2 regions of the Paenibacillus xylanilyticus genome follow, and region 2 is predicted to be linked to the other one. Evidence: riboswitches for the same ligand, from Rfam matches in the RefSeq annotation. Region 2 holds a riboswitch; the other holds the start of a gene.

Region 1 (4,216 bases), 3.0 Mb from region 2:
TTCTCCAATAAATTTTTTTGTTGCATCTTTGCATTCATTCGATATGGAATGGATGCAGTATGCTATATATGTGTTATTTCCGGGTGAACAGTTTAACCAGTTGATCGCCAAACATTTGCAGAACTTGTACGAGAATAACCATAAATGCAACAGAAATAATCATAATTTCATATTGGTATCTGAAGTACCCATAGTTAATTGCTAGCGTACCCAGTCCGCCTCCGCCGACCATACCCGCCATGGCTGTATACGAAACCAGCGTTACAATTGTGATTGTAATCCCAGCGAGCAGACCAGGCAGTGCCTCGGGAAGCAGTACACGTCTTACAATCTGTCCGGTGGATGCTCCCATTGCCTGAGCCGCCTCGATGACACCACGGTCTACTTCACGCAGCGTTGTCTCGACCAACCTTGCAAAGTAAGGAGCAGCTGCGATGACGAGCGGCGGTATGACGCCAAGCACCCCAGTGGCTGTACCCACGAGTGAACGTGTAAACGGAATGAGGGCAACAATCAGAATGATAAATGGTACTGATCTCAGTATATTAACAATAATGGATAACACGGTGTAGATTGTACGTGACTGGATGGAAGCCGATCTTGCTGTCATGAATAGCAGCACACCCAGCGGCAACCCGATAATGATGGTGAACAAACCGGAAGCTCCCAGAATTTGCAGTGTTTCTATGGAGGCCTTACCGATCTCTTCCCAACGTACAGTTGAAAAATCCATATTAACGAAGCACCTCCACATCAAGCCCTTGCTCCTTCAATTCCTGCACAGTCCGGCTGATCGCATCTGCATCGCCTTCAAACCGCACGGTCAACTGGCCATATGGGATCTGTTTGATCCTTGAGATCGTACCTTGCAGAATGGCGAAGTCCACTCCGGTCTGACGAACGGTTCTCGACAGAATGGCTTCATACGTTTTCTCACCCAAGAACGAAATTTTGACCAACTGTGATCGGCCATCCTGCAGTACTGTTCCTCCCGCATGTGCCATTGCTGCTTCTTCTAGAAGAAGCTCAGAATCGTGATCACGCTGCATGAAGTCACGCGTGATGGCATGCTGTGGTTTAAGGAAGACATCTGTTACTGGGCCTTGCTCCACAATTCCCCCCTGATGAATGACAGCAACTTGATCACAAATGCTCTGAATAACATGCATCTCATGCGTGATCAAAACAATCGTGAGATTGTATTTCTGATTGATGTCCAGCAGCAGCTTCAGAATCGAAGCTGTCGTCTGCGGATCAAGGGCAGATGTTGCTTCGTCACACAGCAGAACGGAAGGATCACTGGCAAGTGCACGGGCAATACCAACTCTTTGTTTCTGTCCACCTGACAGCTGAGCCGGATATTTGCTGCTATGATGCTCCAATCCAACGAGAGTTAGCATCTCCTTCACCTTGCGGTCAATATCAGCTTTAGGTGTATTCACGAGCTTTAGTGGAAAAGCTACATTGTCATATACTGTAGCCGAGGATAACAGATTAAAGTGCTGAAATATCATGCCAATCTTGCGTCGCTGCTTCTGCAGCTCTGTCTTATGGAGACCGATTAGGTTGACTCCATCTACCCATACCTCACCAGATGTTGGTCTTTCGAGCAGGTTGATACAACGGATCAATGTACTTTTCCCTGCACCAGAGTGTCCAATCACTCCGAATATTTCACCTTTACCGATCTTTAGATCCAAATCGGCTAGGGCTGTCGTTTGTTTTGAACCTCTGCCATACGTCTTGGTTAATCCTTTTAATTCGATCAATATGACTTCTCCTTCCCACCGCCTACATGTATCTTTACCCGAATGAAAGGAAAACTCCCCTCTGACATATAAAAAAGAGCCCTTTTGCAGAAACAAAAAGGGCTCTTCACGCGAAAGAATATACCTTCTCATCTGCCAAAATCGTGCTGTGCACCATTTTGTAGGAATTAGCACCTAACATCTATAAAGTATGACTGGTTGTCATGTCGTTATAAATCGGTTGCCGGGCTTCATCGGGCCTGTCCCTCCGCCGCTCTCGATAAGAAATATTAAATTTATAAGTTCAGTGGTAAAATGTAAATGGTATGCATGTTAATGTCATGTAACGCTTAATTAGAAACTCAGTATAATCCAAGTATTCCGCTTTGTCAAAGGTAAATATTACACAATTATTTTGCCACTTCTGACATGCCCTGCTTGTGCCACATTTTATTAATGTAACCATAAGATGCTTTTAGCGTTTCGCAAACCATATCCACACCCTGACGCAATTCCTCCAGGTGCTGATCCAGATCTTCAAGCTTCACTTTCCCCTGCAACGTTTGATGAAGCTGCCACAGATCATCCTGCATCTCGGAATTCATGTAGTGAATCTCCATATTCCGACGTTTGCGCAATTTGCTCATCGGTTCCCGATATGCATCCTTAATTTTGATTAATTCAACAGCAAGATCATTATGCATTTTCGAATAGCCAAACTGTCTCATCACGGTAAAATACGAAAAATGGGATTTTACCTTGGAGGTGTTCAGATTAAAAATTTCATTTAATACCGTGCCTGTCTTATCCAGAATTGCAAAACAACGAATGAACCCATCCTTGTAGAAGTACACGTATCGGGCGTACTCGGCCTTCTCCTCAATGGTCATGTCATCGGTGGAGCCAGCCCTGACCTTCTGGCGGAAGTGGGAAGCAGCGAAGCAGGCCTGCTCCAGCTCGTCCAGTGAAGAAATTAATCCCTGCGTCCATACGTACAGTTTGCGATAATCGTGAGTCGGGTCCTGATTCAAATCCAGCTGTCGTTGTAACAGTCCGAGTGTCTCCACCATGGACTCGATCGCTTCTTCCAATACGCCCTCATTCTGACGCGGCAATTCACCCAGCAACGTTCGCAGCATATACAGCCTCCTCTTTCCACTCTGCTGATCAATAAGATGATTTATAATATTAAACCTAATCGGAATCAGAGTAAACGTATGATCGCTGCTTACATTAGGGTGCCCTGCCCCGCCTGACATCAAACAAAGCCCACCTGCCCAATGATGTGCATCATTGGATGGCGGACTTTGCATTTGGAAACCATGAACGACTCTGTACAATTAAATGTTAGAAACGATCAGCTGGTCGATGAAGCTTGTACACCAGGAAACTCATATAGGTTAATATCCCGAACAAAATGGCGATATCAAGCATGTGAGCCAGAGCCACGAACATGTACACTTCCGGACGGCTGATGGTAAGCATCATGCCAAAACCGATCAGGACTTGGAGCAGAATGAGCACCACAGATACAACGCCCAATGCCCGAAGTTCCGTATTATCCGGATGTTTGCGATATGCATAATGCCCCAGGATTGCAATCACAATAACAAGGGAAGCAGCGGCTACACGGTGAGCAAATGCTACGGCCACGCCACCAGACAGTTCAGGTATAATCTGTCCGTTACAGAGCGGGAAGCCTGAGCATCCCCCAGCTGAGTCGGTATGACTTACAAAGGCCCCTGTGTATACCACAAGATACGTGTAGATGGTTGAGAACCATACCAGGTTGCGGAAGCTTTTGCTGACCCGCGGGTATTTGTTCAATCTTTCGAGACCACCATGACGAGCCTCCTGCCTAATCCCGAGAGCCATCATCAGGGAACTGGCAAAGGCAATCAGGGCAAAACCGAAGTGCAGCGCCATGACCGCCGATGATTGGGAGAAGACAACGGCAAAAGCCCCCATAATCCCCTGGATAATGACAAAGATCAACGTTAAGAAGGAAAACAACTGCAGATCACGACGTGATTTGCCATATCGTAGAAATGCAACAAAAGAGGCAATGGAAAGTAATCCAGCCAATGCGCTGACCGCGCGATGCGAATATTCAATCAGTGAGGCTACAGTATGTGCAGGAACGAGTTTACCGTTACATAAAGGCCACTCCGTGCCGCACCCCAGTCCGGATTCCGTCTTGGTAACGACCCCGCCGCCGAACGTAGCCAGGAACATAACAAGACAAGTTAATACGGTTAACCATTTAAACAAGGTTAAGTGCTTCAATTTTTTCTCACCCGCTGTTGGTTTAAGATGGCGAAGAATGATCTCTCCGCTTGTTTCGATACTTTGACACTTATTTCACAACTAACACAACTAAATTCATTATACCGGATAAAAGTGTCATTGACGCCTCGCTTTGTGACAAAATGTTAACGTCTGTCGACAGAATGACCAATAAGTCATCA
Region 2 (4,216 bases):
GCCGCCTTCACCTCTTCAATATTGGTCATATCCACAAACGTCGTCTCAATTTGCATTCTGCTAAGAATGGATGTGAGCAGTCGGTATGTTCCTCCATACACATCTTCTGTTACGATCATATGGTCGCCTGCCGAGAACATCAGGAACACACTGGAGATTGCAGCCATTCCTGAAGAGTAGGCGAATCCTCGAGCTCCACCTTCAAGCAGTGTGATGTAATCCTCCAACGCTTGACGTGTCGGATTACCCGAACGGCTGTAATCATGCTGTGGTGGATTAAAGATATCAAAATGATGGAATGTGGATGCCTGGTAGATCGGTACGCTGGAGGCTCCTGTTGTTTTATCCACTTCGTCACCAAAATGCAGCAGCTTCGTATCAAACTTCAATTCGGATTGCTTGTTGTTCTGCTCACTCATGATGTACGCCTCCTTCAACCTCACGCTGCGCAGCTTCCAGGGCATTCCCCAAATCCGCAATCAGATCTTCTGCATGCTCAATTCCTACGGAGAAGCGTAGCAAGCGGTCATCGACACCTATGGCGTCGCGTATTTCGAGCGGGATATCTGCATGCGTTTGTACCGCAGGATACGTCATCAATGATTCAACGCCGCCAAGACTCTCGGCAAAAGCAATTAACTTGATATGGCGCAGCAGCGGTTCAACTAAACGGGCATCTTTAACTTTGAAAGAGAAGATGCCTGTGTTTCCTCTAGATTGTTTCTTCTGCACTTCGTATCCCGGGTGATCTGACAAACCAGGGTGATATACTTCCCCCACCGATGGATGTTCCAGCAAATACTTGGCAATGGTAAGTGAATTATACTCATGTCGCTCCATTCGCAGCGCGAGTGTCTTCATGCCTTTCATCAACTGATAGGAATCACTTGGAGATAGTACCGCACCAATGGAGTTATGCAGGAATGCCATTTCGGCTGACAATTCCTCGCCCTTGGTGATAATCAATCCGGCAAGCACATCGTTGTGTCCACCCAGGTATTTGGTTGCGCTATGAACAACGATATCTGCTCCGAGCTCGATCGGACGTTGGAAGAATGGCGTCAGCAGTGTATTGTCCACAATCGTCAACAGGTTATGGCTTTTCGCCCAGGAGCTGACCGCTTCAATATCCGTAATCATCATAAGGGGATTGGTTGGCGTCTCGATAAATACAGCTTTGGTGTTCGGCTGACGAATGTCTTCCATGGCCACCAAATCATTCGTGTCCACGTAGCTTGCCGTTACGCCAAACCGGGACAGGATACGCTCTAGAAGACGATACGTTCCCCCATACAGATCCAGTGAGACAATCAGATGATCTCCCTGTCCAAACATGGCGAAGATCGTTTGCAGCGCTGCCATGCCTGAGCTACAGGCAAAACCGGCATCACCGGATTCGAGTGCAGCTGCAGCTTCTTCCAGTACCTTACGTGTTGGATTGGTCGTACGAATGTAGTCAAAGCCTGTGCTCTGCCCGAGCTTTGGATGTCGGAACGCCGTTGATTGATAGATGGGGAAATTCACGGCACCAGTTCCCGGCTCATTGACGGATCCGATTTGAGCCAAGCGGCTTTCGATTTTTAACTTATTGTCTTCCATTGCAGTATCCTCCTGTAATCTCGATTAGATTTGCGGGCCAATATCGTAAGGCGTCTCCTGATACACATAGTAATTGAGCCAATTAGAGAATAATAAGTTTGCATGTGCCCGCCAGGTTGCCGGAGGAACACGGGATGGATCGTCATTTGGAAAATAGTTTTTTGGCAGTGCGATATCCAATCCCTTGGATGCATCGCGGTCATATTCCCATTTCAAGGACAATGGATCATACTCCGCATGCCCTGTCACAAAAATTTGTTTGCCGTCTTTGGTGGCAACGAGGAAAATGCCAGCTTCCTCCGATTCGGCCAAAATTTCGAGGTTATCGTTTTTCTCAATATCCTCGCGCCGAACTTCGGTATGACGGGAATGTGGAACATTGAACACTTCATCAAATCCGCGAAGCAGCTGTACGTGAGATTTGTTGATCGTATGTGGAAATACGCCAAAACACTTCTCTTCCAGCGCTACCTTAGGTACACCGAAATGATGATACAGACCAGCCTGAGAAGCCCAACAGATGTGCATGGTCGATGTAACGTTGGTTTTGGTCCAATCGAAGATCTCCTGGATTTCCTTCCAATAATTCACGTCTTCGAAATCCATCTGCTCAACAGGGGCACCTGTAATGATCATTCCGTCAAAACGGCGGTGTTCAATCTCATCAAAGGTTTTGTAGAACAGATTCAGATACTCCTGTGACGTGTTCTTCGATGTGTGGGACTTGGGATGAACCAGAACGATATCGACCTGTATAGGGGTGTTCCCCACCAAACGAAGCAATTGGGTTTCTGTTGTTTCCTTGGTAGGCATCAGGTTTAATATAGCAATGCGTAGTGGACGAATATCCTGCTGGTAAGCATGTGTCTCGTCCATTACGAAGATGTTCTCACCTGCGAGGACTTCCTTGGCAGGCAGTGCGTCTGGAATTTTAATTGGCATGATGTACAACTCCTCCTTGTGCATAGATAGATGCAGCCATCACAGGCTTGATGTGTACCACATCAAAATCGTTCTAGACTGCCATGAGCTTGTCTATAGGTGGAGAATTGCAAAAAGCGCAACGCTCTAACCTGACAAACTCAAGTTCCATAGCGAAAATCAGTGCTGAGAAGTCGGTGCATATAACAAAGACCTTCCTCGGATTCCGAGAAAGGTCATATGTAAATAGATATGCGCCTCTCTCATCTCTCAGTTACAACAGTGCCTCAATGGACACTTAGTCGCTGCAAGAATTAGCACCGTGCGGTATACCGCCGGTTGCCGGGTTTCATCGGGCCAGTCCCTCCACCTACTCTTGATAAGATTTCGCCTTATTCGATTGTGTAATTAGTGTACTTCACCGTCTACTTTAAAACATTAATCCTCTCACGTCAAGCATGTAGTTTTATGTCTGTTCATGTAGGCCGGAACCGTTTGTCTATCGCTGTCATACACTGCTTCAGGGCGCGAAATAGACACATTTTTGCGCTTGAAAGCACCATGTACCAGCGGTATACTAAACAAGTGTTGCAAACCCTTATGTGAGAGGTGACATATTCAATGGATGGCGACCCGAGGCCTGACTGTCAGCCGTATTCCGACAAACTGCATAGAGAATTGACATCAGCATGCCGGCAGCGGGACGTTATTTCCGTTTGGTTATAGAGCGAACGCAGTCCTGACTTCCAGGCTCCGCTGCCGACCGGCTGATCTGTTCTTTTTGCGCCCATATTGATGAAAATCCGCCTGTTTGGCGGGTGCAGAAGGAGTGGATGAACGATGAAAATCCGGTTGGTAAACAACGGTGTATTTATCCCGGTGGACGATATTGAGCAGGCGCTAACGCCACCAGCTGAGGGATTTTACTGGATCGATGCAGACGTTGATGATCTGGCGGTACTTCAGCCGCTGTTCATGATGCATGATCTGGCTGTAGAGGACTGTTTGAGTGATGAAGAGCAGCGTCCTAAGATTGAAATTTATGAGAGCCATTATTTTATTGTCGTAAACAGCATTCGTTTTGATGACGAAGAGATCTTTTTGCGTGCGGTTAACCTGTTTCTAGGGAGACACTATATCATTAGTGTTACGAAGCAGAAGGTCAGCGAACTGCGGACCTTGAAGCCTATTCTGTGGGAACAGGAAGTCAGCACTCCCGATCGTCTTCTGTATCTGTTGGTCGACTTGATTGTGGATAACTACTTTACCGTCGGCGACCGGATCGAAGCACGCATTGAGAAATTGGAAGAAGATATTTTGATGCATACGAAAAAGTCCCATTTGAATGAAATTATCGGGCTGCGCAGTGAGATTCTGTGGCTCAAGAAAGTGCTTGGACCTCAAAAAGAGGTCATCAATACGCTCAACAAAAAGGATTTGCGTCTCATCGATGACCAGCTGCAGAAGTACTTCAGTGACATCTATGAGAATGCTGTGAAAATATCCGAGACGTTCGAGACTTATCGAGACCTAATGGGAAACTTGCGAGAAGCCTACCAATCCAGTATCGCCAACCGGGCGAACGAAATCATGCGCGTGTTTACCGCCATTACAACGGTGTTCATGCCCCTGACGGTCATTACCGGCATCTATGGGATGAACTTCAACAACATGCCTGAGCTGGACTGGAAGTATG

What was found. Region 2 has a riboswitch for S-adenosylmethionine ahead of metA (homoserine O-acetyltransferase MetA). Riboswitches for the same ligand answer to the same signal wherever they lie in the genome.
Region 1: another riboswitch for S-adenosylmethionine. It lies ahead of F4V51_RS23980 (methionine ABC transporter ATP-binding protein); the one in region 2 lies ahead of metA (homoserine O-acetyltransferase MetA).

Annotation. Positions count from the first base shown of each region.
Region 1 is NZ_CP044310.1:5,393,128-5,397,343, forward strand. It holds gene F4V51_RS23975 (methionine ABC transporter permease) at 74-733, opposite strand; gene F4V51_RS23980 (methionine ABC transporter ATP-binding protein) at 735-1,769, opposite strand; SAM riboswitch class I at 1,895-2,035, opposite strand; gene F4V51_RS23985 (Cthe_2314 family HEPN domain-containing protein) at 2,159-2,887, opposite strand; gene F4V51_RS23990 (COX15/CtaA family protein) at 3,096-4,034, opposite strand.
Region 2 is NZ_CP044310.1:1,948,829-1,953,044, reverse strand. It holds gene F4V51_RS08910 (trans-sulfuration enzyme family protein) at 1-419, opposite strand, end outside; gene F4V51_RS08905 (PLP-dependent transferase) at 412-1,599, opposite strand; gene metA (homoserine O-acetyltransferase MetA) at 1,624-2,541, opposite strand; SAM riboswitch class I at 2,781-2,906, opposite strand; gene F4V51_RS08895 (hypothetical protein) at 3,168-3,311, opposite strand; gene corA (magnesium/cobalt transporter CorA) at 3,361-4,216, shown strand, end outside.